Regions from separate parts of the Streptomyces sp. NPDC046215 genome, predicted to be linked through region 1. Evidence: riboswitches for the same ligand, from Rfam matches in the RefSeq annotation. Region 1 holds a riboswitch; each other region holds the start of a gene.

Region 1 (8,573 bases):
GGACGACCTTGGGCGGCACGACCTTGCGTGCCAGCAGTTCCTTCCCGGCGAGGTCCAGGACGAGCGTCCCGCCGGGTGCCAGACAGGAGTGCATGGTCCGCAGCACGCGGGCGTTGTCGGCGGGGTCCTCGAAGTACCCGAAGGACGTGAACATGTTGAGGACGACATCGAAGGCGCCGGGCTGTCCGTACTCCCGCATGTCGGCCTGCACGTACCGGGCCGTCACACCGGCGTCGGCGGACCGTTTCCGGGCGCGCTCCAGCATGGCCGGGCTGCGGTCCACGCCCGTCACGTCGAAGCCCCGGCGGGCGAGCGGCACGGTGAACACCCCGGGCCCGCAGCCCAGGTCCAGGACGCGCGCCCCCGGCCGGAAGGACAGCAGGGGCGAGGTGTCGAGCAGTTCCACCGCCTGGGAGTAGCGCTGCTCGGAGAAGAGGAAGTCGTGGAACTCGGTCCAGAAGTCGTCATCCTGGAATCCGCCCGTGCGCGTCATCTGGGGTCGTTGTTCCTTCCGTGTCGTCGGGGTGGGCAGGAGGTGCGCAGGCCCTGTCGCGCAGGGCGAGGAGGAGCGGCGGCAGCAGGACGCACTGGGCGGCGGCCAGCATCCAGAACCAGCCGGTGTCCCCGGCCCGTTCGCCGAATCCGTACAGCTGCCCGCCCAAGACGCCGCTGGCGCAGGCGCCCAGTCCCGCGGCGAGCCGCTGCTGTCCGAACACCACGGCGTCGGAGCGGCGGCTGCGGCGCAGGGCCTCCAGGTCGTTCTTGAGGAAGAGCACGATGTCGCCCAGCGTGATCAGGACCCCGCCCGCCAGCAGGGCCGTCCTCGTGCCGGCCGCCAGGACCGCCGTTCCGGCGGCCAGCCCCGCGAACCCGGCCGCGAGGGCGACCGGGTAGCTCATCCGCCGGATCGCGTCCGAAGCGAGCGGCTGGACGACGATGACCAGGACGAAGCAGGTGAGGAGCACCAGGCTGTAGAACTCGCTGGAGGCCCGCTCCACGGCGTAGACCGCCAGGTAGTGCTGGAAGTAGAAGTAGAGGTAGAAGGCCAGCCCGTTGGCGGCGAAGGGCAGGACGGCCACCCCGCTCAGCAGCCCCTGGCCGGGCGGACGCACGTCGCCGGATCGTTTCCCCGCCGCCCCCGTGGCGGGCAGCCGCGCATGGCCCACGGCGACCGCGGCGAACAGCACCGTCACGCAGAGGAACAGCGGGCCCGGAGACGACAGCACGAACGGTCCGGCGATGAGCGGGCCCACGGCCATGCCCGCGTTGAGTGCCGCGTTGCCCGCGGACAGGAACGCCGGCCGGCGCGCCTCCGCCACGCCGTGCACCAGATACGCCTTGTTGGCCGGCAGGTACAGCGCGGCGCCGCAGCAGGTCAGGATCAGCGCCCCCACCGCCACGGGCGGCCACCGCAGCGCCGCCAGGAACGCCGCGAAACCCGCCGTGCGCACCACCAGCGCCCACATCATCGTGCGCCGCAGCCCCACGCGGTCGGCGAGCGCCCCGCCGACGACACCGCCCGAGAACTGCACGAGCGACGCCGCGGCCAGCACCACCCCGACCGACCCGAGCCCCATCCCCAGCCGCTCGTGCAGGAAGACCGACATGAACGGCAGGACCATGAAACTGCCGAGCGGGATCAGGAAGGAGCTGAGCAGCAGGAAGCGCAGGGGCCCGGTCAGGGAGGAGAACGCGGACCGCAGCCCCGCGCCGCCGGCGGCGTCAGTCATCGGAGGTCCGGCGGCCCGCGGCTCCCGGCTGCGGAAAGGGTTCGGTCAGCACCGTGACGGCGTTGGCGGCGGCGACGGCACAGTGGGTGGCGAGCTCGGCCGTGTCGCCCTCGGCGTAGACGATCCCCGCGTACCCCCGGCTGTCGGCCAGGTGCTCGACGGGGTCGCCGATCCGCTTGACCGGGTACCAGGTGGGGGATCCGGGCATGTCGGGCAGCCGGTCGAGTCCGCTGACACCGCTGAAGATCCCCGGGCGCCGGGGGTAGCCGAGGACGAACGCCGAGGCCGGGCCGCCGGGCGGCGCCGCGTCCATGAGCCCGGGCCGCAGGCCCACCGCCGCCTCCACCATCGCCTCGTACACGTTGACGCCCAGCGCCCGGCACATGCCCTCGCCGACGAGCGCGCCCCCGATCCGCGGATTGATCTCCACCACTTCCGGGCCGGACGTGGTCAGGGCGAACTCCACGTGGGCGAACCGGTCGGTGTAGCCGATGGCGGCGAGCACACCGTCGAGCCACCGCTCCAGAGCGGCCCTGCGCTGCTCGGGGAAGGCGACGGGGAACGCGGTGACTTCCTCCCGGAAGTGCGGCTCGGGTGACATCAGGCGGCTGGAGACGCCCAGCAGGCGTGTCCTTCCCGCCCAGGTGAGGGTCTCCGCGCTGTAGACGGGGCCGGAGAAGTACGGCTCGGCGAACAGCCGGCCCTTCAGCTGCCGCCCGGCGGCCTCGGCCAGGGCCGCGTCCAGCTCCCGCTCGTCGCGGACCAGCCAGACGTTCTGGCTGCCCGTGCCCGCGCTGTCCTTGAGGATCGCCGGCAGGCCCACCCCCTTGACCAGCAGGGCAGCCGTCTCGGCGCCGCCGGGGTCCGCCTCGGCCGCGCGGGCCCGTGTCAGCCCGGCCTCGAACAGCCGGTCCCGGACAGCGGCCTTGTCCCTCGTCAGCCGCAGCACCGCCGGGTCGAGGCCGGGCAGGCCGAAGCGGGCGGCCAGTTCCGCGCCCACCAGCATCCACGTGTCGGTGGAGCTGATCAGACCCCGCAGGTCCGGGGTCCGGCCGAGCAGCTCCGCCACCCCGTCCGTGTCGAAGGTGTCGGTCTCCACCACGTCGACGGCGCCGGCGGGAAGGCGCTCCAACTCGTAGGCGTAGAAGGAGGGGTCACTGGTGAGCAGGCGCAGGCGTTCGCCCAGCCGGTCGGCGGCGCGCGCCAGGTGTCCGAGTCCGAAGGTGAGGGATTCCAGGCAGACCACGCTCATGCGGCCGGCTCCTTCCGGTGCGACGGCCAGGGGCTTCGGTTCCACTCCATCGTGGACCAGGGCATGGACATCTCCCCGGGGCTGCCGACTTCGGCCGGTTTGAGCGCGGTGAGGTCCGCGGCCTCCCTGTGCCGGGCGTACACGCGCTCCACGTAGCGGTGGCCGGTGTCGGCGCCGATCACCAGATGGAGCCGGTCGGGCCGGCGGCCGGCTTCGTACGTGGCGGTGAGGTAGGCGGCGCCGGTGGACAGCCCGGCGAAGACGGCGTGCTCGCGCAGCAGGGCGACCGTGCCGGACATGGCGTGGGTGAAGTCCATCCAGTGGACGGCGTCGTAGAGGTGGTGGCGGACGTTGTCGAAGACGATCGAGGACCCGATGCCGGCGATGATCGCCTCCGGGTCGTCGTGGTCCTGGCTGCCGAAGGTGACGCTGCCGAACGGCTGCACCCCGACCAGCCGGACGGAGGGGTCGCGGCGGCGCAGGTGTTCCGCGAGCCCGCCGGTGGAGGCCCCGGACCCGACGCCGCCGACGACGGTCAGCGAGCGGCCCGGCAGCGCCGCGGCCACCGCGTCCGCGACCTCCTGGTAGCCCAGGTAGTGGATGTCGTCGTGGTACTGGCGCATCCAGTGGAAGGCGGGCTGCTCGGCGAGGGTTTCCCGCACCCGGCGCACCCGTAACTCCTGGTCGAGTTTGAGGTTCCGCGACGGTCTGACCTGCTCGACCGTCGCGCCGAGGATCTCCAGTTGCGCGAGTGTCGTGGCGTCGACCGTGGTCGAGGCCACGATGTGGCACCGCAGGCCGTAGCGGTGGCAGGCGAGCGCCAGAGCGTAGGCGTAGATGCCGCTGGAGCTGTCGATCAGGGTCTGTCCGGGGCGGACGGTGCCGCGGTCGAGCAGCCGCCGGACGGCCGCGAGCGCCGAGTAGATCTTCATCGACTCGAACCTCAACAGGACCATGCCGTCCGCCAGCCGGACGAGATCGGGGACCTTGAGGGCATCGGCTATGTGGGGGTGGATCACGCGTAGCCTCCCTGGGCGAAGGAGCACTGGTGGCCGAGTGAGTGGAAGAAGGCGGACAGTTCGCCCTTCACGGCGGGGCCGGGGCGACGGGCGAACAGGTAGCCGATGAGGGAGCCGGTATGGGCGACGAAGAGGCCGTCCGCCGTGAACTCCTCGCGGTGGGCCAGTACGGCTTCGAAGGTGCGCTTGGGCAGCACCGCCTGGGACAGGACGGCACTGAAGGTCGCCGCCCGGGCCACGGCTGCCGGATCGCCGGAGGCGAAGCCCTTGAGGAGGTCCGTCAGGCACCGCTCGTACTCCGCCCCGTACCGCCGGTAGTGCCGCAGGAGCAGCGGGGTCACGGCGGCGGTGTCCACCGTGCCCGGCTCCGTCACGAAGGCGGTGTAAAAGCCGATGCCGGTGCCCAGGCGCCGTACGACACGGTGCCGGCCGCTCAGATGGAGCGCGAACTCGTCGAGGAAGACGCTGTCGGCCCGCTCGATCGCCGACAGGACGCGGAGGACGATGCCGGCGTCGTACGGCAGGGAGAAGAGGTGGAACAGGCAGCGCAGCGTCGCCACGATGTCGGCCGTGGAACTGGCCATCCCCACGCCGACGCTCAGGTCCGAGTGGGTGCTCCAGTGACCGGGCGGCAGCGTCAGCCCCAGGTGCCCCAGGAAGAGGCGGGCGGCCGTCGCCGCCTTCTCGCCGAGCGGTGGCGCGCCCGCCGTGCCGGCCCCTTGCGTGTAGTACACCCACGAGTGGCGGTCCACGGGGAACGACACCAGAGCGATGTCCGGATCGGCGCCCGGGCGCAGCGGGCCCTGGTAGAGCTCGCCCAGTGTGCCGTGGCAGACGCCCGAGGCGACCCGGGCCGGGCTGCCGGGGCGTGCCGCCGGCGTCGGACACGGCGGGGCGGCGGGATCCGGACCGGCCACCGGGCCGTGCGAGCGGTGCCTCTCGGTCACGGACATGCCTCCCTCGTCGCCCCCGGCCCGAGGAAGGACCGGTGAGCGAGAGGGCGGCCGCGCCTGGCACTCGCGCCGCTCCGCCTGCACCGCCGACCCAGCCCTCGAGGTCACCCGTGAACACCGCGTGCGGTCGCACGCGCGCAGTGGCAGGTCTTCGGACTCGCGGGCGCGTCGGCCGGTCCCTTCCGGCAACACCTACTGGCCGTCGCTTCCCGGACACCCCTGGACGGGGCCCAGTGCCGTTGACGGCGTTCGTTCCCACTCACCGCTGCGGGACAGCTCCGGATTCCCACCGGATTCCCTCTTGCGACGCGCCACAGGCCGTGGCGCGAACCGACTGCGCTCATCAGCGTAGAGGCGCTCACGTCGCCGCAACAGAGTGGCCTCGATCGTTGTCTTGTTGTCGCTGGTAAAGGGGCGACAGTGCCTCGAAGTGATGAATCTCGAGGAGAACGCGGGGCCGGTCCCCGGCGATCCTGCCGCCCGAAAGCCCGGAATGGCCGGGTTCGCCGGTGGACGTGACGGCACATCGGTGCGTACCCTTCGGGTCCGGTCCGCCGCTGTTTCCGCAAGCCCGGCGTGTGTTGCTCCCCCGGGCCGGTGACCGGCGCCCGTGCAGCCGGCCCCGGCGGCTGCCGCCTATGACATCCTCAGTGACGTGACGAGCGAACCTGTCGAGGACGAGGAGTCCGGCGTCGCACCCGACGTCGTCGCGCTGGCCAAGGTCGTGGCCGCGTTGCGCGCCGAGAACGAGCGCCTGCACCGCCAGACGTCCACCGCGGCCGTGCTGGAGCGTGCCAAGGGCATCCTGATGGCACAGTCGGGGTGCTCGGCCGCGGAAGCGCACGCGGAGCTGACGCGGCGGGCGCGAGCCGACGGCCGCACGCTGACCGAGGAGTGCTGGCTCGCGCTCGGTGGCATCCCGCAGGCGGCGCACCCGCCCTTCGTGCCCGCCCAGGGCGTCTTGGACCTTCCCGCCGTTCCGGAGAAGGGTTCCCCGGCGCCGCACCGACCCGCACGCCACGGCCCGGCCCCCTCCACCGGCCGAGCCGGGCAGGTGCGGGAATCCGGCACGGAGCCGTGCGCGCCCTCGCGCACCGCACTCCTCGGCGACCTCGGCAGGGCCCTCACCGGCGCCACCTGCCCGCAGGACGTCGCGGAACGGCTGCTGGAGCACCTGGCCGGGCCCCCGGTCCGGGCCGACGCCGTCCTCCTCTTCTCCCGCACCGCGCACGACGCCCTGGAGCTCGCCGGGCACGCCGGCACCGGGGCCGCGGTCGCGGCGCAGTGGCGGTCCGTGCCCCCCATCGGCGGCATCGCCGCCCTGGACGCCGTCCGCCGCGGCGAAGCCGTGTGGCTGGAGGACCCGGCGCAGGACGCGCGGCGCTACCACCTGATCGGGCAGCCGCCGCAGAGGTGGCGCACCCGCGCCTGGCTCCCGGTCACCACCGGCGACAGGGTCACCGCGGCCCTCGGCGTCCTGCGCACGGTGGACGCCCCCTTCGGCGAGGACGTGCGCGAGCTGCTGCGGTCTGTCGCCCGGCTGTGCGCCGGGAGCCTCCGCGCGGGGGGCGTGCGCCCGGGGCCGCGCCTGCTGAACGGACGACCCGGCCCGTCCAGGTGGTCAGAGAGATCCGGGGCCCCGGAGGCGTCCGGATGGTGCGCGCCGGGCGGGCCCGAAGCGGGCACGGTCGCACTCGTCCAGGCGGTCTTCGACGTCCTTCCGGGCCCCGCCGTCCTCCTCACCCCCGTGCGGTCACCGGCGGGTGACGTCGAGGACTTCCGCATCGACGCCGCCGCGCCGCAGTCCGTCGACGTCGCCGGCCGGCGCGGCCGCACACTGGTCGGGCTGCGGATCCTGGAGTGCTACCCCACCGTGGCCGGCGCCGACGTCTGGCAGGGCTACCTGCGGACGCTCACCACGGGGACGCCGTACGAGGGCGAGCCCTTCGCCTACGAGGAGGTCGTCGCCGGCCTGCGGCAGCGCTCCGTCTACTCCGTCCGTGCGGTGAAACTCGGTGACGCCCTCGTGGTCACCTGGGTGGCCCACGACGACGCCGCCCGGCAGCAGGCCCTCCTGGCCGACCTCCAGCGGCTCGGCAACCTCGGGTGGACGGACTGGAACCTCGTCACGGGCGCCATCACCTGGTCACCCCAGGTCCACGCCGTCCTCGACCGGGACCCGGAAGAGGGCCCGCTGCCGCTCGACGCCTTCCCCCGGGACGTCCTGCCCGAGGACGCCCCGGACTTCACCCGCGCGCTCCGAAGACTCCTGGACGCGGCCACCCCCCTCGATCGCCACGTCCGGATCACGACGCGGGGCGGTGTCCGGCACCTGCGGGTCGTCGCCGAGGCGGTGCCGGACGCCCACGGCACCCCCGTCGAAGTGCACGGCTTCGTCCAGGACGTCACAGCGCAGCGCGCCGCCGAACTGGCCCTGACGGAGACCCGCCAGGCCGTCCTGGCCCAGCGCAACGTCCTCCAGGCGGAACGAACGGTCGCCGCCCGCTTGCAGCACGCTCTGCTGCCGCTGCCCGGGCAGTCGCTGCACCTGGCCGATCTGCGCGTCGACGTCGCCTACCTGCCCTCCCACGATGACCTCAACGTGGGCGGCGACTGGTACAGCGCCGTCGACATGCCCGGCGGCGTGCTCTTCGCGGTCGGCGACGTGGCCGGACACGGCATCGACGCGGTGGCCACGATGGCCCAGCTGCGGTTCACGGCCAAGGGCATGGTCGTCACCGGCTCGTCGCTCACCGGCGCGCTGCACCGGCTCAACACCCTGCTCCTGCACACCCGCGACCACCATGCCACCGCCACCCTCGTGCTCGGCCGCTACGACCCCGCCGAGCGCTGCCTGACCTGGGTCCAGGCGGGCCACCCGCCACCCCTGCTCGTGCGCCACGGGAAGGCGGAGTTCCTCTCCGCGCCCGACGGCATACTGCTCGGCGCCTCGCTGCGGCCCTCCTTCGGCGAGGCCGTGTGCCGACTCGTGCCCGGAGACCACCTGCTGCTCTACACCGACGGCCTGATCGAACGCCCCGGGGAACACTTGGACGAGGGAATGGACCGCCTGGCCCGCGCCGCCGAGACGGAACTGTCCGCGGACGGCCCCGGCTCGCTCGACGCCCTGCTGTCCCGTCTCCTGCCGGACGAACAGCGCGACGACGTGTGCCTCCTGGACATCCACCTGCCCGCGTCCGCTTGACGAGCGGGCTTGGTGAGGCCCGGTCGCCCGAAACCCCGGTGAGGGATCCGCAGGAGGGATCCAGCGCAGCACACTGTCGTCGGCCTCGAACGGGCCCGTGGCCGGGGGCGATCAGGTCAGCGGCGGCCAGTACCCGCAGCCGGGAGGCGCGCACTATCCGCCGGGTCGGCTACGGGAGCGCGGCCGCCCGCGCGAAGAGTTCGTGCGCCGCCGGGCGTGCCGCCCCGTGCCTGCCGGTGCTCCTTCGTCGGTACGCCGTGGCGGGAGGGCGGGCCGGGTGGTGCGGCGCGCCGAGCCGGTGGTGGAGCCGGCCGGTCACCGAATGAGCCCGATCGCCTCTATCTCGATCATCCACTCGGGGTCGGCAAGTGAGGAGACCTCCACGAAGGACTCCGCGAGGTGGGGTTCGGCCGC
Region 2 (8,573 bases), on a different contig from region 1:
GCCTCGGGCATGGTGGTCGCGGTCGCGGGCTTCCCGTTCCTGGGCGCCGCCGGAGGCGTGCTCGCCCTGGCCATCGTGCCCGTCGTCGCCCTGACCTCCCGGCCGCCGCGCCCCGCCCCCGCCGGGGCCGCTCCCCGCAAGGAACGCGTCTGAGCCCACCGGCAGGGGCCGGCGACCCCGGCGGGGGCGGGACCGAGCGAGGCATAAACGCGGCGGCCCCCGGCTTCACCGGTTCGTGCGTACCGGAGCAGGTGCGCACGGGCACGGCCCCCGCTCCGTGCTTGGCTGGCTGCCGTCCTTCGGGGCCGCAGCGGCGGCGCGTGTGATGCCCGGTCATATCCCCGTGCAGCCAGCCTCATTGGCGGCCCCTCGTACCGGTGCGTGAGGGAGTTCCCCGATGGGTGAGAAGAAGTCCGTGCCCTTCTCCGTGTCCCGTGTCGCGGCGCGAGCCGGCGCCGCCGCGCTGGTGGTGCTCGCGCTCGCCGCCGCACCCGCCGCGGCACCGGCCGGCGCGACGGGCAACTCCGCCTCGTCCGGCGCGGCCCGCAATGCCGTCGAGGAGTGGAGTGCCGTCGCGGTCGACACCGTCGAGACCGACGCCCGGCGTCCCGTGCCCGAGACCTTCATCTGGTACGCGTTCGTCTCCACGGCCATGTACAACGCCGTGGTGGGCGTCGAAGGCCGCTACGCCCCCTACCGCTGGGACGGCCACGGGCCCCGCACCGCCTCTCCCGCCGCGGCCGCCGCGGCGGCCGCGCACCGCGTGCTGCTGACCTACTTCCCCGCCTCGAAGAACCGGCTGGACGCCGCTTACGCCGCCTCCCTGAAGGCCGTCCCGGACGGGCGGGCGGAGGACGAGGGCGTGGCCTTCGGGGAGCGTGCCGCCGCACACACCGTCAGATCCCGGAAGGACGACGGACGGTACGCGCCCGTCGGCTTCCCCGCCGAGCCGGCGCCCGGCGTCTGGCGGCCCACCCCGCCCGCCTACGAGCGCTTCGACAGCGCCTGGATGGGCAGGCTGCGGCCGATGACCCTCAGGTCGCCCGGCCAGCTCCGCCCGGGCCGGCCGCCCGCCCTCACCTCGGCCCGCTACGCCAAGGACCTCGCTGAGTTGAAGGCGCTCGGCGCCAAGCACGGGTCACGCCGCACCCCGCGGCAGACCGACACCGCGCGGTTCTTCTCCGGCAACCTGCACTTCCAGGAAGCCCTGCGCGACCGCGCCGCCCGCTACGGCCTCGACCTCACCGAGACCGTCCGCCTGCTGGCCGTCGCGAACTCCGCGATGGCCGACGCGATCGTCACCGCCTGGGACTCCAAGCTGCACTACGGCACCTGGCGCCCGGTCACCGCGATCCACCAGGCCCGCACCGACGGCAACCCCGCGACCACGCCCGACCCGGCCTGGGAGCCTTTCATCCCCACCCCGAACCACCCGGACTACCTCAGCGGGCACGCGACCGTCGGCGGCGCCCTGACGCGGTCGCTGACCCTCCTCTTCGGCACCCCACGCGTCGACCTCACCTTCCGGTCGCAGGCCACCGGCACCACCCGTCACTACGCGCACGCCGACGACTACAACCGTGATGTCGTCGACGCGCGCGTCTGGGAAGGCGTTCACACCAGGACCGCCGACGTGGTCGGCAACCGCACGGGAGCCAAGATCGCGGAGTGGGGGTTCGCCCACTACTTCCGGCCGGTGCGCTGAGCCGGCCGCCGGCCCGGCCGCCCCCGCCCGCCGGGCGGAGCGGCCGTCGGCTACCGGTGAGTGAACTCCGGCGGGCGCTTGTCGATGAAGGCCGTCATGCCTTCCTTCTGGTCCGCCACCGCGAACACCGCGTGGAAAACGCGCCGTTCGAAGCGCACGCCCTCCGCGAGCGTCGTCTCGAAGGACCGGTTCACCGCCTCCTTCGCCATCATGGCGACGGGCGCGGACATGCCCGCCACCGTCTCGGCCACGGCCAGCGCCTCGGCGAGGAGCTCGTCGGCCGGGACGATCCGCGAGACCAGGCCGGCGCGTTCGGCCTCCACGGCGTCCATGGTGCGGCCGGTCAGGCACAGCTCCATCGCCTTGGCCTTGCCGACCGCGCGCGTCAGCCGCTGGGAGCCGCCGATGCCCGGGATCACCCCGAGCTTGATCTCCGGCTGGCCGAAGACGGCGGTGTCGGAGGCGAGGAGGATGTCGCAGAGCATGGCGAGCTCGCAGCCGCCGCCGAGGGCGTAGCCGGAGACCGCCGCGACCGTCGGCGTGCGGAGCTCACCGAGCCGGTCCCAGGCGGAGAACCAGTCACTGAGGTACATGTCCATGTAACTCTGCGGCCGCATCTCCTTGATGTCGGCCCCGGCCGCGAACGCCTTCTGCGACCCGGTCAGGACGATGCAGCCGACCTCCGGGTCCCGGTCGAGTGCCGTCGCGGCCTCGACGACCTCGTTCATGACCTGGAGGTTGAGGGCGTTGAGCGCCTTCGGCCGGTTGAGGGTGATCAGGGCGGTGCGGCCCTTGCGCTCGACGAGGATCGTCTCGTACGGCGCCGCTGCGGTGTCGGTCATGTCGTCGTTCCGTTCTGTGCGGTGTCCTGCTCCGCGGTCCGCGCGGACCGTTCCCTGATCGTCCGGATGATCCCGGAGAAGTCCTCGGCGGCCCCCGGGCCGCGGGCGAAGTCCTCGTAGAGTGCGGCGGCGCGCAGGCCGAGCTCGGCGTCCACCCCGGCGGCGCGCAGCGCGTTGGCGGCCAGGCCCAGGTCCTTGGCCATCAGCGGGGCCGCGAAGCCCGGGCGGTAGTCCTGGTTAGCAGGGCTGCCGGGCACGGGCCCGGGCACCGGGCAGTTGACGCTCAGGGCCCAGCACTGGCCGGACGCGGTGGAGGCCACGTCGAACAGCGCCTGGTGGGACAGGCCCAGGCTCTCGCCGAGGACGAACGCCTCACTGACGGCGATCATCGAGATGCCCAGGATCATGTTGTTGCAGATCTTGGCCGCCTGGCCGGCGCCCGCGCCACCGCAGTGGACGGCCTTCTTGCCCATCACCGCGAGCAGCGGCTCGGCCCGGGCGAACTCCGCCTCGCCGCCCCCGGCCATGAACGTCAAGGTCGCGGCCTCGGCGCCCGTCACGCCGCCGGAGACCGGCGCGTCCAGGGCACGGTGGCCGGCCGCGGTGACGGCCTCGTGGGCGGCGCGGGCGTCGGCCACGTCGATGGTGGAGCAGTCGACGAACAGCGTGCCGGGCTTCGCCGCCGCCAGCAGCCCGTCCCGGTAGAGGGCGAGGACGTGCCGCCCGGCGGGCAGCATGGTGAAGACCACGTCCGCGCCGTCGACGGCCTCGACCGCCGACGCGGCCGGCTCGACGCCCGACCCCGCGGCCGCCTCCAGGGACGCGGCCACCAGGTCGAAGCCGCGCACCCGGTGTCCCGCCGCGGCGAGATTGGCGGCCATCGGGCCGCCCATGTGGCCGAGGCCTATGAACGCGATGACCGTGCTCACCGGGGCACCTCCTGCGGGGAGCCGGCGGCGAGGGAGAGCTCCCGGTCGCCGAGCGGCGCGAAGTAACGGGCCACGTCCGCCTCGCCGACCTCGGCGAGCGTCGCGGGGGACCAGCGCGGGTTCCGGTCCTTGTCGATCACCTGGGCGCGAATGCCCTCCACCAGGTCCGCGGAGGACAGGGCCGCGCACGAGAGGCGGTACTCCTGCTCCAGGACGAGCTCCAGCGAGCCGAGCTCCCGGGCGCCGCGCAGCGCCGCGAGGGTGACCTTGAGCGCGGTGGGCGACTTGGTGAGGATCGTCGCCGCGGCCTCCTTGGCGGCCGGCGCGTCCGCGTCCAGCAGCCGGTCCAGGATCTCCTCGACGGTGCCGGCCGCGTAGCAGTGGTCGATCCACTCGCGGTGGTCCGCGAGCCCGGCCGCCGGGGCCTTTGCGGCGTGCCGCGCCAGGACCTCGGGCACGGCCGTCCCGGCGAGGTCCGCCACGAGCGCGGGGAGCCGCTCCGCGGGGACGAAGTGGTCGGCGAGCCCGCACAGCAGGGCGTCACCGGCGCCCACCGCCGCGCCGGTGAGCGCCAGGTGCGTGCCCAGCTCGCCGGGCGCGCGGGAGAGCAGGTAGGTGCCGCCGACGTCCGGGACGAAGCCGATGCCGGTCTCGGGCATGGCGACCCGGGAGCGCTCGGTGACGATCCGCACGCTGCCGTGGGCGGAGATCCCGACGCCCCCGCCCATCACGATGCCGTCCATGACGGCCACGTACGGCTTGGGGTAGCGGGCGATCCGGGCGTTCATCCGGTACTCGTCGCGCCAGAACGCCGCCGAGGCCACGCCGCCGCCCGCGCGCGCGTCCTCGTGGATGGTGCGGATGTCGCCACCCGCGCACAGCCCGCGCTCCCCGGCACCGGTGATCACCACCGTCTCGACGGCGGGGTCGCGCTCCCAGGCGGTGAGGGCCTCCCCGACGCGGTGCACCATGGCGTGGTCGATGGCGTTGAGGGCCTTGGGCCGGTTGAGGGTGAGGTACCCGGCACGGCCCTCGGTGCGCACCAGGACGGAGTCCCCGCCGGGGTTCGCCGGGCTCATCGGGTGGCTCCGGTCAGTCCCCGGGCCACGATCAGTCGCATGATCTCGTTGGTTCCTTCCAGGATCTGGTGCACCCGAAGATCGCGGACGATCTTCTCGATGCCGTACTCGCTCAGGTAGCCGTAGCCGCCGTGCAGCTGCAGGGCGCGGTCCGCGACGGAGTAGCCGGTGTCGGTGGCGAACCGCTTGGCCATGGCGCACAGCTGGGGCGCCTGCGGGTCGCCGCGGTCCAGGGCCTCGGCCGCCTGCCGCACCAGGGCGCGCGCGGCGGTCAGTTCGGTCGCCATGTCGGCGAGGCGGAACTGCAGGGCCTGCGCGTCGAGGAGCGGGGAACCGAAGGCCTCCCGGTCGGCGAGGTAGGCGAGACTGCGCCGCAGGGCGTCCTGCCCGCCGCCCAGGGAGCAGGCGGCGATGCCGAGGCGGCCGCCGTTGAGGCCGCTCATGGCGATGCGGAAGCCCTCGCCCTCGGCCCCGAGCCGGCGGCTCGCCGGGACCCGGACGCCGTCGAGGATCACCTGCCGGGTGGGCTGGGCGTTCCAGCCCATCTTCTTCTCGTTGGCGCCGAAGGACAGGCCGGGGTCGTCCTTCTCGACGACGAACGCGGAGACGCCGCCCGGGCCGTCCTCGCCGGTGCGGGCCATCACGATGTACAGGTGCGAGGCGCCGGCGCCGGAGATGAACTGCTTCACGCCCGTCAGGACGTAGGAGTCCCCGTCGCGCTCGGCCCGGGTGCGCAGGGCGGCGGCGTCGGAGCCGGCGCTCGCCTCGGTGAGGCAGTAGCTGCCCAGGGCGTCCATCGAGCACAGGGCGGACAGCCAGCGGGCGCGCTGGGAGGCGTCGCCGTAGCGGTCGATCATCCAGCCGACCATGTTGTGGATGGAGAGGTAGCCGGCGATGGAGGGGCAGCCGGTGGCCAGCGCCTCGAAGATCAGGACGCCGTCGGCCCGGGTGAGGCCGGCGCCGCCCTCCTCCTCCCGCACGTACACGCCGCCGAGGCCGAGGCCGGCGGCCTTGCGCAGCACGTCGACGGGGAAGTGCTTGTCCCGGTCCCAGTCGACGGCGTGCGGGGCGAGGTGCTCGTGGGTGAAGTCCAGCGTCGTCTCGACGATCGCGAGCTGGTCCTCGGTGAGGGTCGTGGTCATCGCCGTCAGCCCATCGTCGGGATGGTGAAGCTCGCGCCCTCCTTGACCCCGGAGGGCCAGCGCGAGGTGACGGTCTTGGTGCGGGTGTAGAAGCGGATCGAGTCCGGGCCGTGCTGGTTGAGGTCGCCGAAACCGGACCGCTTCCAGCCACCGAAGGTGTGGTAGGCGACCGGCACCGGGATCGGTACGTTGACCCCGATCATCCCGGTGTCCACCCGGCGGGTGAAGTCACGGGCGGTGTCGCCGTCCCGGGTGAAGATCGCCACGCCGTTGCCGAAGGGGTGCTCGGAGGGCAGCCGCAGCGCCTCCTCGTAGTCCGCGGCGCGGACCACCGACAGGACCGGGCCGAAGATCTCCTCCTGGTAGATCCGCATGTCCGGGGTGACCTTGTCGAACAGCGAGGCACCGGCGAAGAAGCCGTTCTCGTGCCCGGCGAGGGTGAAGTCGCGCCCGTCCACGACGAGCTCGGCACCCTCCTCGACGCCGAGGTCCACATAGCCGCGGACCCGGTCGACGGCGTCGCGGCCGACCAGCGGGCCGAAGTCGGCCTGCGGGTCGTCGGAGCGGCCGATGCGCAGGGCCGCGATGCGCTCCTTGAGCCGGGCGACCAGCGCGTCGGCGGTCTCCTCGCCCACCGGCACGGCCACCGAGATCGCCATGCAGCGCTCGCCCGCCGAGCCGTAGCCCGCGCCGATCAGCGCGTCGGCGGCCAGGTCGAGGTCCGCGTCCGGCATCACGATCATGTGGTTCTTCGCCCCGCCGAAGCACTGCGCGCGCTTGCCGTGCGCGGCGGCGGTGGCGTAGATGTGCGCGGCGATCGGGGTCGACCCGACGAAGCCGAGGGCCTGCACCCGCGGGTCCTCCAGCAGGGTGTCCACCGACTCCTTGCCGCCGTTGACGACGTTGAGGACGCCCGGCGGCAGACCCGCCTCCAGGAACAGCTCGGCCAGGCGCAGCGGCACGGAGGGGTCACGCTCGGACGGCTTGAGGATGAAGGAATTGCCGCAGGCTATCGCGGGTGCGGCCTTCCACAGCGGGATCATCGCCGGGAAGTTGAACGGCGTGATGCCCGCGGTGACGCCGATCGGGCGGCGCAGGGAGTGGACGTCGATGCCGCTGCCGGCGTTGTCGGTGAACTCGCCCTTGAGCAGGTGGGGGATGCCCGCCGCGAACTCCACCACGTCCAGGCCGCGCTGGATGTCGCCCTTCGCGTCGGCGACGGTCTTGCCGTGCTCGGCGGACAGCAGCCGGGCCAGCGAGTCCATCTCGCCCTCGACGAGCCGCAGGAAGCGCAGCAGGACCCGGGCCCGGCGCTGCGGGTTCCACTCGCCCCACTCGCGCTGGGCCGCCGCCGCGTCGGCGATGGCCGCCTCGGTGTCGGCCCGGTTCGCCAGCGGGACCCGGGCCTGCACGGCGCCGGTGTTGGGGTCGTACACATCGCCGTAGGCCCCCGAGGTGCCCGGGGTGTGCTTGCCGCCGATGAAATGGGTGAGTTCACGGACCATGGGAAAGCCTGCTCTCGTCAGGGTGGGACCCGGGGATGGGGCGCGCGAAGGCCGCCGCAGGAACGGGGAGGACGCGAGGCGACGGGGCGTCAGGGAGCGGGTGGTGCCGCTCGCCGGGCCGGACCGCCGGGGCGGGGGCCGCGGGGCGGGACGTGACGAACCGGTGCCATGCGTGTCTGCTCCATCCTCGTGGAAAACACGGACCATCCCGCGGTCGGTGACCTGGCTCCCGGGGCGCCGCGCACCGCCCGCCGCACCGGCATGCCGCTCGTCGGTGGGTGGCTGCCGGCGGCAGGACTCCCCGGTCACAGTGGCGGGACCGCGCCGGATTCGCACCGGCTTCCCCGCACCGCGGGCCTTCCCCCCGAACATATAGTTGGACGTCCTAGTAAGTCCAGGTCTCCCGGCCACGGGTTGTCGGCGGCACCCCGGCGAGCCCCCTCCGCCCCGCCCCGGGCATGGCGGAAACCAGCCTTTGTGCCGTTGGCAAAGTTGGCAAAAGGCGCCGCGTGGATGAGCGGAAATTGGCAGAGATCCATGCTTGATGGCACTCAGTGCCACTGTCACAGTCGTAGTGCGGCCCACCGGACCCGGTCGGCCGAGGCCGGACACCGGACGCGATCTCAGCCCTGACGTCGCCGCCCCGGACCGTCCGGCCGCACCACCGGTCACCCCGCCCCACCCCTCGCGCACCGGCGAGCGGCACGGCGGGCCACGCACCACAGGGGAGCCACTTCCCCTTCGCACTCTTGACAGACGCTCAAAGCCGATTCGACGCGACACCGGGAGACGGTCATGGCGCAGACAGGGACGACAGCCGACGAACTGGCACGGCGGTGGGCGACCGACCCGCGCTGGCAGGGCACACAGCGCACCTACGGCGCCGAGGACGTGATCCGGCTGTCGGGCAGCGTGCGCGAGGAGCACACGCTCGCCCGGCGCGGCGCCGAACGCCTGTGGCGGCAGCTGCGGGAGAACGACTACATCCACGCCCTCGGCGCGCTCACCGGCGGACAGGCCGTCCAGATGGTCAAGGCCGGCCTCCAGGCGATCTACCTCTCCGGCTGGCAGGTCGCCGCGGACGCCAACCAGGCCGGGCACACCTACCCCGACCAGAGCCTCTACCCCGTCAACTCGGTGCCCACCGTGGTCCGCCGCATCAACAACGCCCTGCTGCGCGCCGACCAGATAGCCACCGCCGAGGGCACCGGGGACACCACCGACTGGCTCGCGCCGATCGTCGCCGACGCCGAAGCCGGCTTCGGCGGCCCGCTCAACGCCTTCGAGCTCACCAAGGCGATGATCGCCGCGGGCGCCGCCGGCATCCACTACGAGGACCAGCTCGCCTCCGAGAAGAAGTGCGGCCACCTC
Region 3 (4,341 bases), on a different contig from region 1:
GGTCTTCAGGCCGCAGTCGGGGTTGACCCACAGCCGTTCGGCGGGAATGGCCTCCAGTCCCTTGCGCAGCAGGGCCGCGGCCTCCTCGGCGCCGGGGACGCGCGGCGAGTGGATGTCGTACACCCCGGGGCCCACCTCCCGGGGGTAGCCGGCGGTGGCGAGTTCCCCCGCGACCTGCATGTGCGAGCGGGCGGCCTCCAGGCTGATGACATCGGCGTCCAGGTCGTCGATGGCCTGGAGGATGTCACCGAACTCGGCGTAGCACATGTGGGTGTGGATCTGGGTGTCCGGGCGGACGCCGCCGGTGGTGAGGCGGAACGCCTCGGTCGCCCAGGCGAGGTAGCCGGCGTGGCCGGCCGCGCGCAGGGGCAGCGTCTCGCGCAGGGCGGGCTCGTCGACCTGGATCACGGAACTGCCCGCGGCCTCCAGGTCGTTCACCTCGTCGCGCAGGGCGAGGGCGACCTGACGGGCGGTCTCGCCCAGCGGCTGGTCGTCGCGGACGAAGGACCAGGCGAGCATGGTGACCGGGCCGGTCAGCATGCCCTTGACCGGGCGGTCGGTGAGGGACTGCGCGTAGGACGTCCAGCGGACCGTCATCGGCTCGGGGCGGGAGATGTCGCCGGCGAGGATCGGCGGGCGGACGTAGCGGGTGCCGTAGGACTGGACCCAGCCGTGCTGGGTGGCGAGATAGCCCGTGAGCTGTTCGGCGAAGTACTGGACCATGTCGTTGCGTTCGGGCTCGCCGTGGACCAGGACGTCGATCCCGGCCTTCTCCTGGAAGGAGAGGACCTCGCGGATCTCGGCCTCGATGCGCTCCTCGTAGGCGGCGGCGGTGACGCGGCCGGCGCGCAGGCCGGCGCGGGCGGTGCGCAGTTCGGTGGTCTGGGGGAAGGAGCCGATGGTGGTCGTCGGCAGGAGCGGCAGGCGCAGCCGGGCGCGCTGGGCGGCGGCCCGCTCGGGGTAGGGCAGGGAGCGGCGGGTGTCGGCGGCGGTGACGGCCGCGGCGCGGGCCCGTACGGCCGGGACGCGGGTGAGGGCGGAGCCTGCGCGGGAGGCGAGATCGGCGCGGTTGGCGGCGAGGTCGGCGGCGATGGTGTCGGTGCCGTGGGCCAGGCCGCGGGCCAGGGTGACGATCTCGGTGGTCTTCTGGCGGGCGAAGGCGAGCCAGCGGGCGATCTGCGGGTCGATGTCGCGTTCGGCGGTGGCGTCCAGGGGGACGTGCAGCAGGGAGCAGGAGGAGGCGACGTCGACGCGGTCGGCGAGGCCGAGGAGGGTGCCGAGGGTGGCCAGGGACTTCTCGAGGTCGTTGATCCAGACGTTGCGGCCGTTGACGACGCCCGCGACCAGGCGCTTGCCGGGCAGTCCCCCGGCGGCGGCGAGGTCGCCGAGGTTGGCGGCGGCGGGGCCGGTGAAGTCGAGGGCGAGTCCATCGACGGGCGCCTTGGCGAGGACGGGGAGGGCCTCGCCGAGCCGGTCGAAGTAGGAGGCGACGAGCAGCCGCGGGCGTGCGGTGAGGCCGCCGAGGTCGCGGTAGGCGCGGGCGGCGGCGTTCAGGTCGGCGGGGGTGCGGTCCTGGGCGAGGGCCGGTTCGTCGAGCTGGACCCAGGCGGCTCCGGCGGCGCGGAGGTCGGCGAGGACCTCGGCGTAGACGGGCAGGAGCCGGTCGAGGAGGGTGAGCGGCTCGAAGTCCGCGGGGACGCCGGGGGCAGGCTTGGCGAGCAGGAGGTAGGTGACGGGACCGACTAGGACCGGGCGGGGGTCGAGGCCGAGGGCGCGGGCTTCCTCGCATTCGGTGACCTGCTTGGCGGAGTCGGCGGTGAAGACGGTGTCGGGGCGCAGTTCGGGGACGAGGTAGTGGTAGTTGGTGTCGAACCACTTGGTCATCTCCAGCGGGGCCACGTCCTGGGTGCCGCGGGCCATGGCGAAGTAGCCGTCGAGGGGGTCGGCGGCGACGGCCGCGCGGTGCCGGGCCGGGATCGCGCCGACCATGACGCTGGTGTCGAGGACGTGATCGTAGTACGAGAAGTCGCCGGTGGGCACTTCGTGGATCCCGGCGCCGGCCAGGTCCCGCCAGTGGGTGCGGCGCAGTCCGGCGGCGGTGTCCCGGAGGGCGTCGGCGGTGACGCGGCCCTTCCAGTAGCCCTCGACGGCTTTCTTCAGTTCCCGGTTCCGGCCCTGGCGGGGGTAGCCGTGGACGGTGGCGCGTGCTGCCGCGGCTGCGGACTTGGTGGTCACGGAACTCTCCTTCGCGAGTTTTCGTCCTGTCGACCCCGGGACGGGGGAGGGCGCGAAGGGTGACGGACCGGGCGGCCCACGGCGCGAGGTCGTCGCGCGGGTGCCCGCCTGGTGCGTACGCCGACCCGCCCTCGAGGTCACCGGGATCTCCGCGGGCGAACGGTCGCCCACGGGCAGTGGCAGGTCTTCGGACTCACGGGCACGTCTGCCGGGGGCAGACACCTACTGGCCGTCGCTTCCCGGACTCCTGGGGTCCAGTGCGTATGACGGCGGTCGTTCCCGCTCACCGCTGCGGGGCAGTCCCGGATTCCCACCGGGTTCCCTCTTGCGACGCGCCTGCCTGGCGGGCAGGGCGAACCAGCTGCGTGAGCAGCCTAGGCGCTGGATCACGTCCCGGATAGGGCCGTTCACATTCCGGACGGCGGCCTGAGACGCCGGTCCGGGCGGTGGCACCGGGCGGGCGCGGAGCGGCCCCCTTCGCCGCTCCGCGCCCGTGCCCCACGGGCCGGGGCCCCTCAGCCCCGATCGTAGGAGTGGAAGCCCCGGCCCGTCTTGCGCCCGAGCAGCCCCGCCTCGACCATGCGCAGCAGCAGCGGCGGCGGGGCGTAGAGGGGCTCCTTGAACTCCTCGTAGAGGGACCGGGCGATGGCGGCCACGGTGTCCAGGCCGATCAGGTCGGCCAGTCTCAGCGGTCCCATGGGGTGGGCGCAGCCCAGCTCCATGCCGGTGTCGACGTCGTCGGCCGTCGCGTAGCCGGACTCCGCCATGCGGATCGCGGCGAGGAGGTAGGGGACGAGGAGGGCGTTGACGACGAAGCCGGCCCGGTCCCGGGAGCGGACGGTCCTCTTGCCGAGGGTGACGGTGGCGAACTCCTCGATCGTGGCGGCCGCTTCGGCGGTGGTGTGCAGCGAGGTGACGATCTCCACGAGCGGCATCACGGGCACGGGGTTGAAGAAGTGCAGGCCGAGGACGCGGTCGGCGCGGCGGGTGGCCATGCCCAGGCGCATCACGGGGAGGGAGGAGGTGTTGGTGGCCAGGATCGCCGCCGGATCTTCGACGATCTTGTCGAGGGCGGTGAAGATCGCGGTCTTGACCTCGGCGTCCTCGACGACGGCCTCGATGACGAGCTGCCGGTCGGCGAGGTCGTCGAGGTCACGGTGAAGGTGAGGCGGGTGAGCGCGTCCTCGGCGGTGGGGCGGTCGGTCTTGCCGCGCTCGACGGCGCGTTCGAGGGAGCGGGCGACGCGGTCGCGGGACCGGTGGGCGGCGGCGGTGTCGGTCTCGCAGACGAGGGTGTCGAGCCCGGCGCGGGCGCACACCTCGGTGATGCCGGCGCCCATCCGGCCGCCGCCGACGACGCCCACGCGCCGCACGGCGGGGTTCACGAGGTCACCGCCGGGCGGCGGCGGACGAGGTGGCGGGCGTGGGCGTCGGTGGTGGAGAACGCGGGCAGGTGGTCCGCGAGGGCGGTGGGTGCGAAGAGGGCCGCCTCGTTCACCCGGGCGTCGCGGCCGGGAAGGCGGGCGGCCGTGCCGCCGATGGCGTGGGCGCCGCGCCGGTGGCAGGTGCGGACCGGCAGTTCGGTGGAGGCGCGCGGGAACGGGGCGGTCGGGGTGACCTTGGCGCGGTCGGGCAGGGCGGCGTCCAGGGCGGCGGGGGTGAGGATCTCGTCGAAGCGGGCGCCCGGTGCGCCGAGCACCTGGGCGCGGCCGGTCACGGTGGTGAGGGACATGCGGTCTCCTGACGGGGGCGGTGAGGGCCGGGCGGCGCCGGGCTCCGGCCCTCACCTGAGGGCGTGCCGGCCCGGCACCCGGCCGGGCCGGCGGCGGGTGCCGGGCTCCGAGGGGCTAGGGCGTGTCTTACGGGTCAGCCCGGGGCCGCGACGCCCGGCACGGCACCTCGCCGCGTTGTCGCATCACCCGAGTACGCCCAGTACGCGGGAGATGCTCCGCCTTGCGAGGTACCGCACCGGACGCCGCGGCCTGATCCGGGCTGACCCGTAAGACACGCCCTAGTGGAACTGCTCTTCCTCGGTGGAGCCGCGCAGGGCGAGGGTCGCGGCGGCGGGGTTGACCGCCGTGCTGACGAGGTCGAAGTAGCCGGTGCC
Region 4 (8,573 bases), on a different contig from region 1:
CTGCCGGGCGAGTTCCGCCGGTGCCGGGGTGCCCGCCGGCGGGCGGGGCGCCGGGCGGGAGCCTCGGTTCGCCACGGCCCGGCGGGCAGCGGCGATCGGCTGTTGAGGGACCAGTCTGAGCCGGGAGTCGCGCGGAGTACGGGACGTCACAGGAGCAGTCTTGCCGTTGACGCTCCGAAAACCCAATCGGAATCATTGGTCGCACCATCCGGTTGCCGCCGGAAGGGCCGCTGAAGAGGGCCGCACAGGCCCGGAACGGGGTCACATCAGGGGCGTCAGGAACCGCCGCAGGGCCTCTTCGTAAGCGGCCGGATTGACGTTCCACATGGCGCCGTGCGAGGCGTGCCGCACGGCGCGAAGGTGGATCAGTTCCGGTCTGCGGGCGACGAGTTCACGGGAGTGCGCCCAGGGCGCGAGGGTGTCGTCCGGGCCGTGCACGAGCAGGACGGGGACCGTCAGCCGGGAGAGGTCGGCGGCGGCCACTAGTCCGGCGGGGTCCAGACCGGTGCGGGCCTGGGCGGCGCGGACCGCAAGCGGAATCAGCGGGGCCGGAACGCCGCGGTGGGCCGCGCAGGCGCGGACGAGGGCCGGCCAGTGCAGGACCGGGGAGTCCAGCACCACGCCCGCGACCCGTGGCGCCAGGGCCGGGTCCACGGCGGCCAGCAGGGCCATGGTGGCGCCCGTGGACCAGCCGTGCAGGACGATGCGGCGGGCCCCGTAGCGCATCGCGTAGCGGACGGCGGCGTCCACGTCGCGCCACTCGGCGGCGCCGAAGCGGCTGATGCCGTCGGGGGCTCGGGGGGCGCCCACGTCGCCGCGGTAGGCGAGGTCCAGGACGGGCAGCCGCATCCGGTGCAGGAACGGCATGACGACCATGGGGTGCTCGCGGGTGGTGCCCAGGCCGTGGACGGTGATCACCCAGGTGTCCCGGTCGCCGGGCACGAACCAGGCGGGCAGGGGGCCGAGCTCGCCGGGTATCTCGACGTCGGCGTGGTCGAGGCCGAGCGCGTCACGGGGGTTGCCGGCGTGGACCTGCGGGGTGAGCCGGACGTGGGCGCCCGGCTCCAGGACGCCGTGGGTGACGCTCACCAGGCGGCGGACGACGCAGTCGGCGGGGTGCGGGACGTCGGCGACGGGCCCGACGACGGCGTGCAGGCCGCGCGCGGTGAGTCCGTAGGTCCCGGCCCGCCCGGCGGCGATGGAGCGGGTGAGGGTGACCGTGCCGGCGCCGGTGGCGTGCACCGTGAGCTGCGGGGCGTCCGGCAGGGGGCGGCCGGGGCGGGGCCGCAGGGCAGGGTCGGCGGCGTACCGTCCGGCCGCCACCGCGCCCGCTCCGGCACCCAATACCGTCGTGGCGGCCAGGGCCGCCGCTCTTGCCGGGTGCATCCCTTCCAGTGTGGGCGCGCGGGGCGGCGGTGGCCAGTGGGCGTGGGGGTTCCCGGGCGGCTGCGGGCGGGCGGGTCAGGGGCAGCGCTGCCCGTAGCCGCGCAGCTTCGCGGAGACCTCGTCGAGCTGGGCGCGGCTCAGCAGGGACGGGGTGCGGCCGGGGACGGCCGAGGCCGTGAGCCAGAGGCGGCACATCCACTCCAGCTGGGCGGTGCGGTCGTACGCCTGGTCGAGCGTGGTGCCGTGGGTGAGGGTGCCGTGGTTGCGCAGGAGGCAGCCGCTGCGGCCCTCCAGGGCCGTGAGCAGGTGGCGGGCCAGCTCCTCGCTGCCGTAGAGCGCGTAGTCGGCGACGCGGACCGGGCCGCCGAGGGCGGCGGCCATGTAGTGGATGAGCGGCAGTTCCTCGACGAGGGTGGAGACGGCCGTGGCGTGGACGGCGTGGGTGTGGACGACGGCCGCGGCGTCGGTGGAGCGGTAGACGGCCAGGTGCATGGGGAGCTCGCTGGTGGGCACGAGCTCGCCGAGGACCTGCCGGCCGTCGAGGTCGACACCGACGGCGTCCTCGGGGCCGAGCCGGTCGTAGGGGACCCCGCTGGGGGTGACAAGAACGACATCGCCGACCCGGGCGGAAACATTGCCCGAGGTGCCCACCACGAGCCCTTCGGCCGTGGTGCGCCGGGCGGTGGCCACGATCTCGTGCCAGGCCCGCCGCAGTTCCTGTTCGGTCATCGCTGCACCCCTCCGGTTGGCGTCACCACTGCGCCCGTCCCAGTTCACCTTCCGTTCACCAAGGGTCCCTACGGTCGCCGCTGTACTGACCATCGAGCTGATTGCCTGGGTGAATGGAACACATCACGCTTCTCATCGGGATCGTGATCGTCACGGCCTTGGTGTTCGACTTTACGAACGGCTTCCACGACACGGCCAACGCCATGGCCACCACTATCTCCACCGGGGCGCTCAAGCCCAAGACCGCGGTGGCCATGTCGGCCGTACTCAATCTCGTCGGCGCGTTCCTGTCCGTGGAGGTCGCGGCGACGATCTCCAAGGGCATCGTCGACGAATCAGGCATCCGGCCGGAGATCATCTTCGCCGGACTGGTCGGCGCGATCGTCTGGAACCTGCTCACCTGGCTGGCGGGCCTCCCCTCCAGCTCCTCGCACGCGCTGTTCGGCGGCCTGATCGGCGCGACCATCGCCTCGGTGGGCACGGACGCCGTCCACGGTGACGCCGTCGTCATGAAGGTCCTCATCCCCGCCCTCGTCGCCCCGGTCGTGGCCGGCCTGGCGACCGTGCTGGCGACCCGGCTGACGTACCGCCTGGCGCGCAACACCGACCCCGAGGCCAGCGCCAGGGGTTACCGCGCCGGGCAGATCGCCTCGGCCGGCCTGGTCTCCCTCGCCCACGGCACCAACGACGCCCAGAAGACCATGGGCATCATCACCCTCGCCCTGATCTCCGGCGGCGCCCTGGGCGCGGACGCCGACCCGCCGATGTGGGTCATCGCCTCCGCCGGCATCGCCATCGCGCTCGGCACCTACCTCGGCGGCTGGCGCATCATCCGCACCCTGGGCAAGGGCCTCGCCGACATCCAGCCTCCGCAGGGCTTCGCCGCCCAGACCGGCGCCGCCGTCACCATCCTGGCCTCCTCCCACATCGGCTTCGCGCTTTCCACCACCCAGGTCTGCTCGGGCGCCGTCATGGGTGCGGGCAAGGGCCGCAAGGGCGGCGTGGTGCGCTGGTCCACCGCCGGCCGCATGATCGCCGCCTGGGGCCTGACCCTCCCGGCCGCCGGCCTCGTCGGCGCCGGCGCCGCCCTCCTCGCCGACCAGGGCGACTGGGGCGTCGCGGCCGTCGCGGTGCTCGCCGTCGCCACCTGTGGCGCGATCTGGCTGGCCTCGCGCCGCAAGCCCGTGACGCACGACAACGTCAACGAGCTCGACGCTGTGCACGCCGAGCCCGCCAGTGTCGTCACCGCCGCCCTCCAGGCCGTCGCCCCGCCGCCGGCCGGGCTCATCCCGGCCCAGGCCGCCCCGGCTCCCCGCGAGCCCGAGCGCACCCCGGCCGCCGCGACCGGCTGACGCCGGACCAGCCAGCCTTAAGGAAGAACGCAATGAACATCGACTGGGCAGCTCTCGGCCAGGTCTTCGGCGTCAGTCTCGTCGTCACCGTCGCGATGGTGGGCGTCTTCACCCTCGGCATCGTCGGCACGTCCCGCAAGCCCCAGGGCACGCGGGACGGCGCCGCCGGCGCAATAGCGGCCGGCACGGCGCCGACCGCGGTGGCGCGCACCGGCGCGTACGCCTGCTTCGCGCTGTGCGCGGCGGCCGTCGCGTACGGCATCTACCTCATCGTCGCCTGATCGTCCGATCCACCTCGCCGCCGGCTGATCGTCCGCCGGCGGCGGTCCGCCCACGGCCCGGGCGGCCGGCCGCAGGTCACACGTGAGTTGACGGCCGTTCACGGCCCGTGGTGGACTTCCGGGGCCAAACGGCGACAGCAGAGGAAGCCGGTGCGAGTCCGGCGCGGTCCCGCCACTGTCACCGGGGAGTGTCCCCCCACCGAGGGCCACGGTCACCGTCAGGGGGCCGGAAGGCCGGGGGCGGCGCCGATCCGGGAGCCAGGAGACTCTGGTCGCCGGTCACGTCGAACCAGGGCGCGGACCCTGAGTGAGGACACATCGCCATGCCCGGCTGCCGCCGACCACTGCCCCGCGCGTCCCGTGTTCCCCTCCGGGGCGCGGCCTTTCCCCTCCGGGGCACGACGGCGGTCTGATCCGATGCGCGCCGATCACTTCGGTTTCGCGTGCGGTGCCGCCCTCGGCTTCCTCGGCGACCTGGCCCTCGGCGACCCGCGCCGCGGCCACCCCGTGGCCGCGTTCGGCCGGGCCGCGCACGCCGTCGAGCGGCGCCTGTGGCGCGACCACCGCGGCCACGGCGCCCTGCACACCCTGGTGTGCGCGGGCGGCGCCGCCGCGGCCGGGGCGCTGCTGGCCCGCGCCGCCCGCACCTCCCCCCGCGCGGACATCGCGCTGACCGCCGCCGCCACCTGGGCGGTGCTGGGCGGCACCTCGCTGGGCCGGGAGGCCCGCGCCATCGGGGGCGCGCTCGCCGCCGGGGACCTGGACGTGGCCCGGGAGCGGCTGCCGCACCTGTGCGGGCGGGACCCGCAGGCGCTGGACGGGCAGCAGATCGCCCGCGCGGTCGTGGAGTCCGTCGCGGAGAACACCTCCGACGCCGTGGTGGGCGCCCTCGTGTGGGGCGCCCTCGCCGGGGTTCCCGGGCTGGTCGGCTTCCGTGCCGTCAACACCCTGGACGCCATGGTGGGCCACAAGTCGCCGCGCTACCGGCGCTTCGGCTGGGCCTCGGCCCGGCTCGACGACGTCGCCGGCTGGCCCGGCGCCCGCCTCACCGCCGTCCTCGCCGCCGTCGCCGGGCCCGACCCGCGCGGCGCGTGGCGGGTGGCCCGGCGGGACGCCCGGCTGCACCCGAGCCCCAACGCCGGCCCGGTCGAGGCGGCCTTCGCCGGTGCGCTCGGCGTCCGCCTCGGCGGCACGCTCGCCTACGCGGGCCGGGTGGAGCACCGGCCGGTCCTGGGCGCGGAGCTGCGGCCCGTGGAGAGCGCCGACATCGAGCGCGCGGTGCGGCTCTCGCGCCGGGTGGCGCTGCTGGCGCTCGGCACGGCGGTGGCCGGCCGTGCGCTGGGCAGCCTTGTCAGCAGGACCGTCAGAACGAGGAGGAGCCGGTGACAGCCGACGGGAGCGGGCCCGCGGGCCCGCTGGGCGGGGGCCTGCTGGTGGCCGGGACGACCTCGGACGCGGGCAAGAGCGTGGTGACGGCCGGGATCTGCCGCTGGCTGGTCCGCAAGGGCGTCAAGGTCGCGCCGTTCAAGGCGCAGAACATGTCGCTGAACTCCTTCGTCACCCGGGAGGGCGCGGAGATCGGCCGGGCCCAGGCCATGCAGGCGGCCGCGGCGCGCGTCGAGCCGTCCGCGCTGATGAACCCCGTCCTCCTCAAGCCCGGCAGTGACCGCAGCAGCCAGGTGGTGCTGATGGGCAAGCCGGTGGGCGAGCTGAGCGCGCGCGGCTACTTCGGTGGCCCCGGGGCGCCGTCGGGCGCCTCGCCGTACGAGGGGCGGCGGGAAGCGCTGCTCGGCACGGTGACGGAGTGCCTGGAGGAACTGCGGCGCACCCACGACGCGGTGATCTGCGAGGGCGCGGGCAGCCCGGCCGAGATCAACCTGCGGCGCACGGACATCGTCAACATGGGCATCGCGCGCGCCGCGCGGCTGCCGGTCGTCGTGGTCGGCGACATCGACCGCGGCGGGGTCTTCGCCTCCTTCTTCGGCACGACGGCACTGCTGTCGCGGGCGGACCAGGAGCTGATAGCGGGGTACCTGGTCAACAAGTTCCGCGGCGACGTGTCGCTGCTGGAGCCGGGCCTGGACATGCTGCGCGATCTGACCGGCCGTCCGACGGTCGGCGTGCTGCCGTACGCGCACGGGCTCGGCATCGACGAGGAGGACGGCCTGCGCGTCTCTCTGCGCGGCGCGGTCCGGGAGTCGGTGGTCGCGCCGCCGCACGGCGCGGACGTGCTGCGGGTCGCGGTCTGCGCGGTGCCGCTGATGTCGAACTTCACGGATGTGGACGCGCTGGCCGCCGAACCGGGGGTGGTGGTGCGCTTCGTGGACCGCCCGGAGGAGCTCACCGACGCGGACCTGGTGATCGTGCCGGGCACGCGCGGCACGGTGCGGGCGCTGGCGTGGCTGCGCGAGCGGGGCCTGGCCGACGCGCTCGCCCGCCGCGCGGCGGAGGGCCGCCCGGTGCTGGGCATCTGCGGCGGCTTCCAGGTGCTGGGCGAGCGCATCGAGGACGAGGTCGAATCGAAGGCGGGGACGGTGGCGGGCCTCGGCCTGCTGCCGGTGCGGGTGCGGTTCGCGGCGGAGAAGACCCTGGCCCGGCCGGTGGGCCGGGCGCTCGGCGAACCGGTCGAGGGCTACGAGATCCACCACGGCGTCGCGGAGGTCCTGGGCGGTGACGAGCCGTTCCTGGACGGCTGCCGGGTCGGTGCCGTGTGGGGCACGCACTGGCACGGCTCGCTGGAGAGCGACGGCTTCCGGCGGGCGTTCCTGCGGCGCGTCGCGGAGGCGGCGGGCCGGGCGTTCGTGCCCGCGCCCGACACGTCCTTCGCCGCGCTGCGCGAGGAACAGCTGGACCGGCTGGGGGATCTGATCGAACAGCACGCGGACACGGATGCGCTGATGCGCTTGATCGAGGGCGGGGTGCCGGCGGGGTTGCCGTTCATACCGCCGGGGGCGCCGTCTCCGCCTGCGCGGGGCGATCAAAGCGCGGACCGTCGTGACCGGCTCACCCCCGCCGGCGTGGGGCACAGCGGGACTCCGTCAGACCCGGCGGTCACTGACGCAGCCAGTCGAATCGATTCCCTCGAAGGGGGTAATGCCTGATGGCCTCGGCCACCTATCCGTTCACCGCGATCGTCGGCATGGACGACATGCGGCTGGGCCTGTTGCTCAACGCCCTCTCGCCGTCCATCGGCGGCGTGCTCGTACGGGGTCAGAAGGGCACGGCCAAGACGACGGCGGTCCGCAGCCTGGCCGCGTTGCTGCCCGAGGTCGTGACAGTCCCCGGCTGCCGGTTCTCCTGCGACCCCGCCGCCCCCGATCCCACCTGCCCGGACGGGCCGCACGAGGGCGGTGCTTCCGAGGCCCGCCCCGCCCGCATGGTCGAACTGCCCGTCGGCGCCTCCGAGGACCGGCTCGTGGGAGCGCTCGACATCGAGCGGGCCCTCGCCGAGGGCGTCAAGGCGTTCGAGCCGGGCCTGCTGGCAGCCGCGCACCGCGGTGTGCTGTACGTCGACGAGGTCAACCTTCTGGGCGACCACCTGGTCGACGCCCTCCTCGACGCGGCGGCGACCGGCGCCTCCTACGTCGAACGCGAAGGCGTCTCCGTCCGACACGCCTCCCGCTTCCTCCTCGTCGGCACCATGAACCCCGAGGAAGGCGAGCTCCGCCCGCAGCTCCTCGACCGGTTCGGGCTGACCGTCGAGGTCGCCGCCTCCCGGGAGACCGACGAGCGCGTCGAGGTCGTGCGCCGCCGGCTCGCCTTCGACGAGGACCCGGCCGCCTTCGCCGCCAAGTGGGCGGCCGAGGAGGACGCGCTGCGCGAGCGGATCGCCGCCGCCCGGGCGCTGCTGCCGAGCGTGCGGCTGGGTGACGGCGCGCTGCGCCGGATCGCCGCCGTGTGCGCCGGGTTCGAGGTGGACGGCATGCGCGCGGACATCGTGACCGCGCGCGCCGCGACCGCGCTGGCCGCCTGGGCGGGGCGTACGGACGTCACCACCGCGGACGTGCGGCAGGCCGCGCTGCTGTCGCTGCCGCACCGGCGCCGGCGCAACCCGTTCGACGCCCCCGGCCTGGACGAGGACAAGCTCGACGAGATCCTGCGGCAGTTCGAGGAGGACGAGCCGGAGCCGGACCCCGAGCCGGAGGACCCGGACGGCGGTCCCGGCGACGACGGCCCCGGCGGTGGCGAGCCGCCGCAGGGCGGGGACGAGCCCGGGGCCCCCGGCCGGCGCGAGGAGTCCGGCCCGCAGCAGGAGGGCCTGCCGCAGCAGCGGGAGGGCGCCGAAGAGGCCCCGCAGCAGCCGTCGGCGGACGCTTCCGGCGGCGAAGGCGCGGAGAACGGCGCGGGCGGTGCGGGCGGCGAGGCTGCCGTGGTCGCCGCGGGCGACCCCTTCCGCACCCGGAAGTTCGACGTCCCCGGTCTCGGCGAGGGCGCCGACGGCCGCCGCTCCCGGGCGCGCACCGCGCACGGCCGCACGACCGGTGCCCGCCGCCCCCGGGGCACCCTGTCCAAGCTGCACCTGGCGGCGACCGTCCAGGCGGCGGCGCCGCACCAGCGGGCGCGGGGCCGCAGCGGCCCCGGGCTCGTCGTGCGCCGCGACGACCTGCGGGAGGCCGTGCGCGAGGGCCGCGAGGGCAACCTCGTGCTGTTCGTCGTGGACGCCTCGGGGTCGATGGCGGCCCGCAAGCGGATGGGGGCCGTCAAGGGCGCGGTGCTGTCGCTGCTGCTCGACGCGTACCAGCGCCGCGACAAGATCGGCATGATCACCTTCCGGGGCGCGGACGCCGCGGTGGCGCTGCCGCCGACGTCGTCGGTGGACACGGGC

Evidence for each region. A riboswitch is a leader RNA that binds a small molecule or an ion and turns the genes downstream of it on or off. The one in region 1 is predicted to bind cobalamin.
Region 2: another riboswitch for cobalamin. It lies ahead of ABZ951_RS11235 (CoA-acylating methylmalonate-semialdehyde dehydrogenase); the one in region 1 lies ahead of ABZ951_RS03110 (hypothetical protein).
Region 3: another riboswitch for cobalamin. It lies ahead of metE (5-methyltetrahydropteroyltriglutamate--homocysteine S-methyltransferase); the one in region 1 lies ahead of ABZ951_RS03110 (hypothetical protein).
Region 4: another riboswitch for cobalamin. It lies ahead of ABZ951_RS17820 (cobalamin biosynthesis protein); the one in region 1 lies ahead of ABZ951_RS03110 (hypothetical protein).

The regions. Positions count from the first base shown of each region.
Region 1 is NZ_JBEYZW010000004.1:127,615-136,187, forward strand. It holds gene ABZ951_RS03090 (class I SAM-dependent methyltransferase) at 1-493, opposite strand, end outside; gene ABZ951_RS03095 (MFS transporter) at 465-1,730, opposite strand; gene ABZ951_RS03100 (ATP-grasp domain-containing protein) at 1,723-2,982, opposite strand; gene ABZ951_RS03105 (cysteine synthase family protein) at 2,979-4,001, opposite strand; gene ABZ951_RS03110 (hypothetical protein) at 3,998-4,948, opposite strand; cobalamin riboswitch at 5,079-5,304, opposite strand; gene ABZ951_RS03115 (SpoIIE family protein phosphatase) at 5,610-8,159, shown strand; gene ABZ951_RS03120 (RidA family protein) at 8,475-8,573, opposite strand, start outside.
Region 2 is NZ_JBEYZW010000019.1:5,159-13,731, reverse strand. It holds gene ABZ951_RS11265 (MFS transporter) at 1-153, shown strand, start outside; gene ABZ951_RS11260 (vanadium-dependent haloperoxidase) at 398-1,705, shown strand; gene ABZ951_RS11255 (enoyl-CoA hydratase) at 1,756-2,547, opposite strand; gene mmsB (3-hydroxyisobutyrate dehydrogenase) at 2,544-3,476, opposite strand; gene ABZ951_RS11245 (enoyl-CoA hydratase/isomerase family protein) at 3,473-4,555, opposite strand; gene ABZ951_RS11240 (acyl-CoA dehydrogenase family protein) at 4,552-5,697, opposite strand; gene ABZ951_RS11235 (CoA-acylating methylmalonate-semialdehyde dehydrogenase) at 5,703-7,202, opposite strand; cobalamin riboswitch at 7,419-7,547, opposite strand; gene aceA (isocitrate lyase) at 7,998-8,573, shown strand, end outside.
Region 3 is NZ_JBEYZW010000019.1:209-4,549, forward strand. It holds gene metE (5-methyltetrahydropteroyltriglutamate--homocysteine S-methyltransferase) at 1-2,235, opposite strand, end outside; cobalamin riboswitch at 2,396-2,612, opposite strand; partial or broken gene ABZ951_RS11220 (3-hydroxybutyryl-CoA dehydrogenase) at 2,751-3,619, opposite strand; partial or broken gene ABZ951_RS11225 (hypothetical protein) at 3,715-3,870, opposite strand; gene aceA (isocitrate lyase) at 4,246-4,341, opposite strand, start outside.
Region 4 is NZ_JBEYZW010000036.1:56,522-65,094, forward strand. It holds gene ABZ951_RS17795 (hypothetical protein) at 1-150, opposite strand, end outside; gene ABZ951_RS17800 (hypothetical protein) at 262-1,386, opposite strand; gene ABZ951_RS17805 (class II aldolase/adducin family protein) at 1,462-2,115, opposite strand; gene ABZ951_RS17810 (inorganic phosphate transporter) at 2,229-3,467, shown strand; gene ABZ951_RS17815 (hypothetical protein) at 3,500-3,748, shown strand; cobalamin riboswitch at 3,888-4,017, shown strand; gene ABZ951_RS17820 (cobalamin biosynthesis protein) at 4,166-5,134, shown strand; gene ABZ951_RS17825 (cobyric acid synthase) at 5,164-6,849, shown strand; gene ABZ951_RS17830 (putative cobaltochelatase) at 6,849-8,573, shown strand, end outside.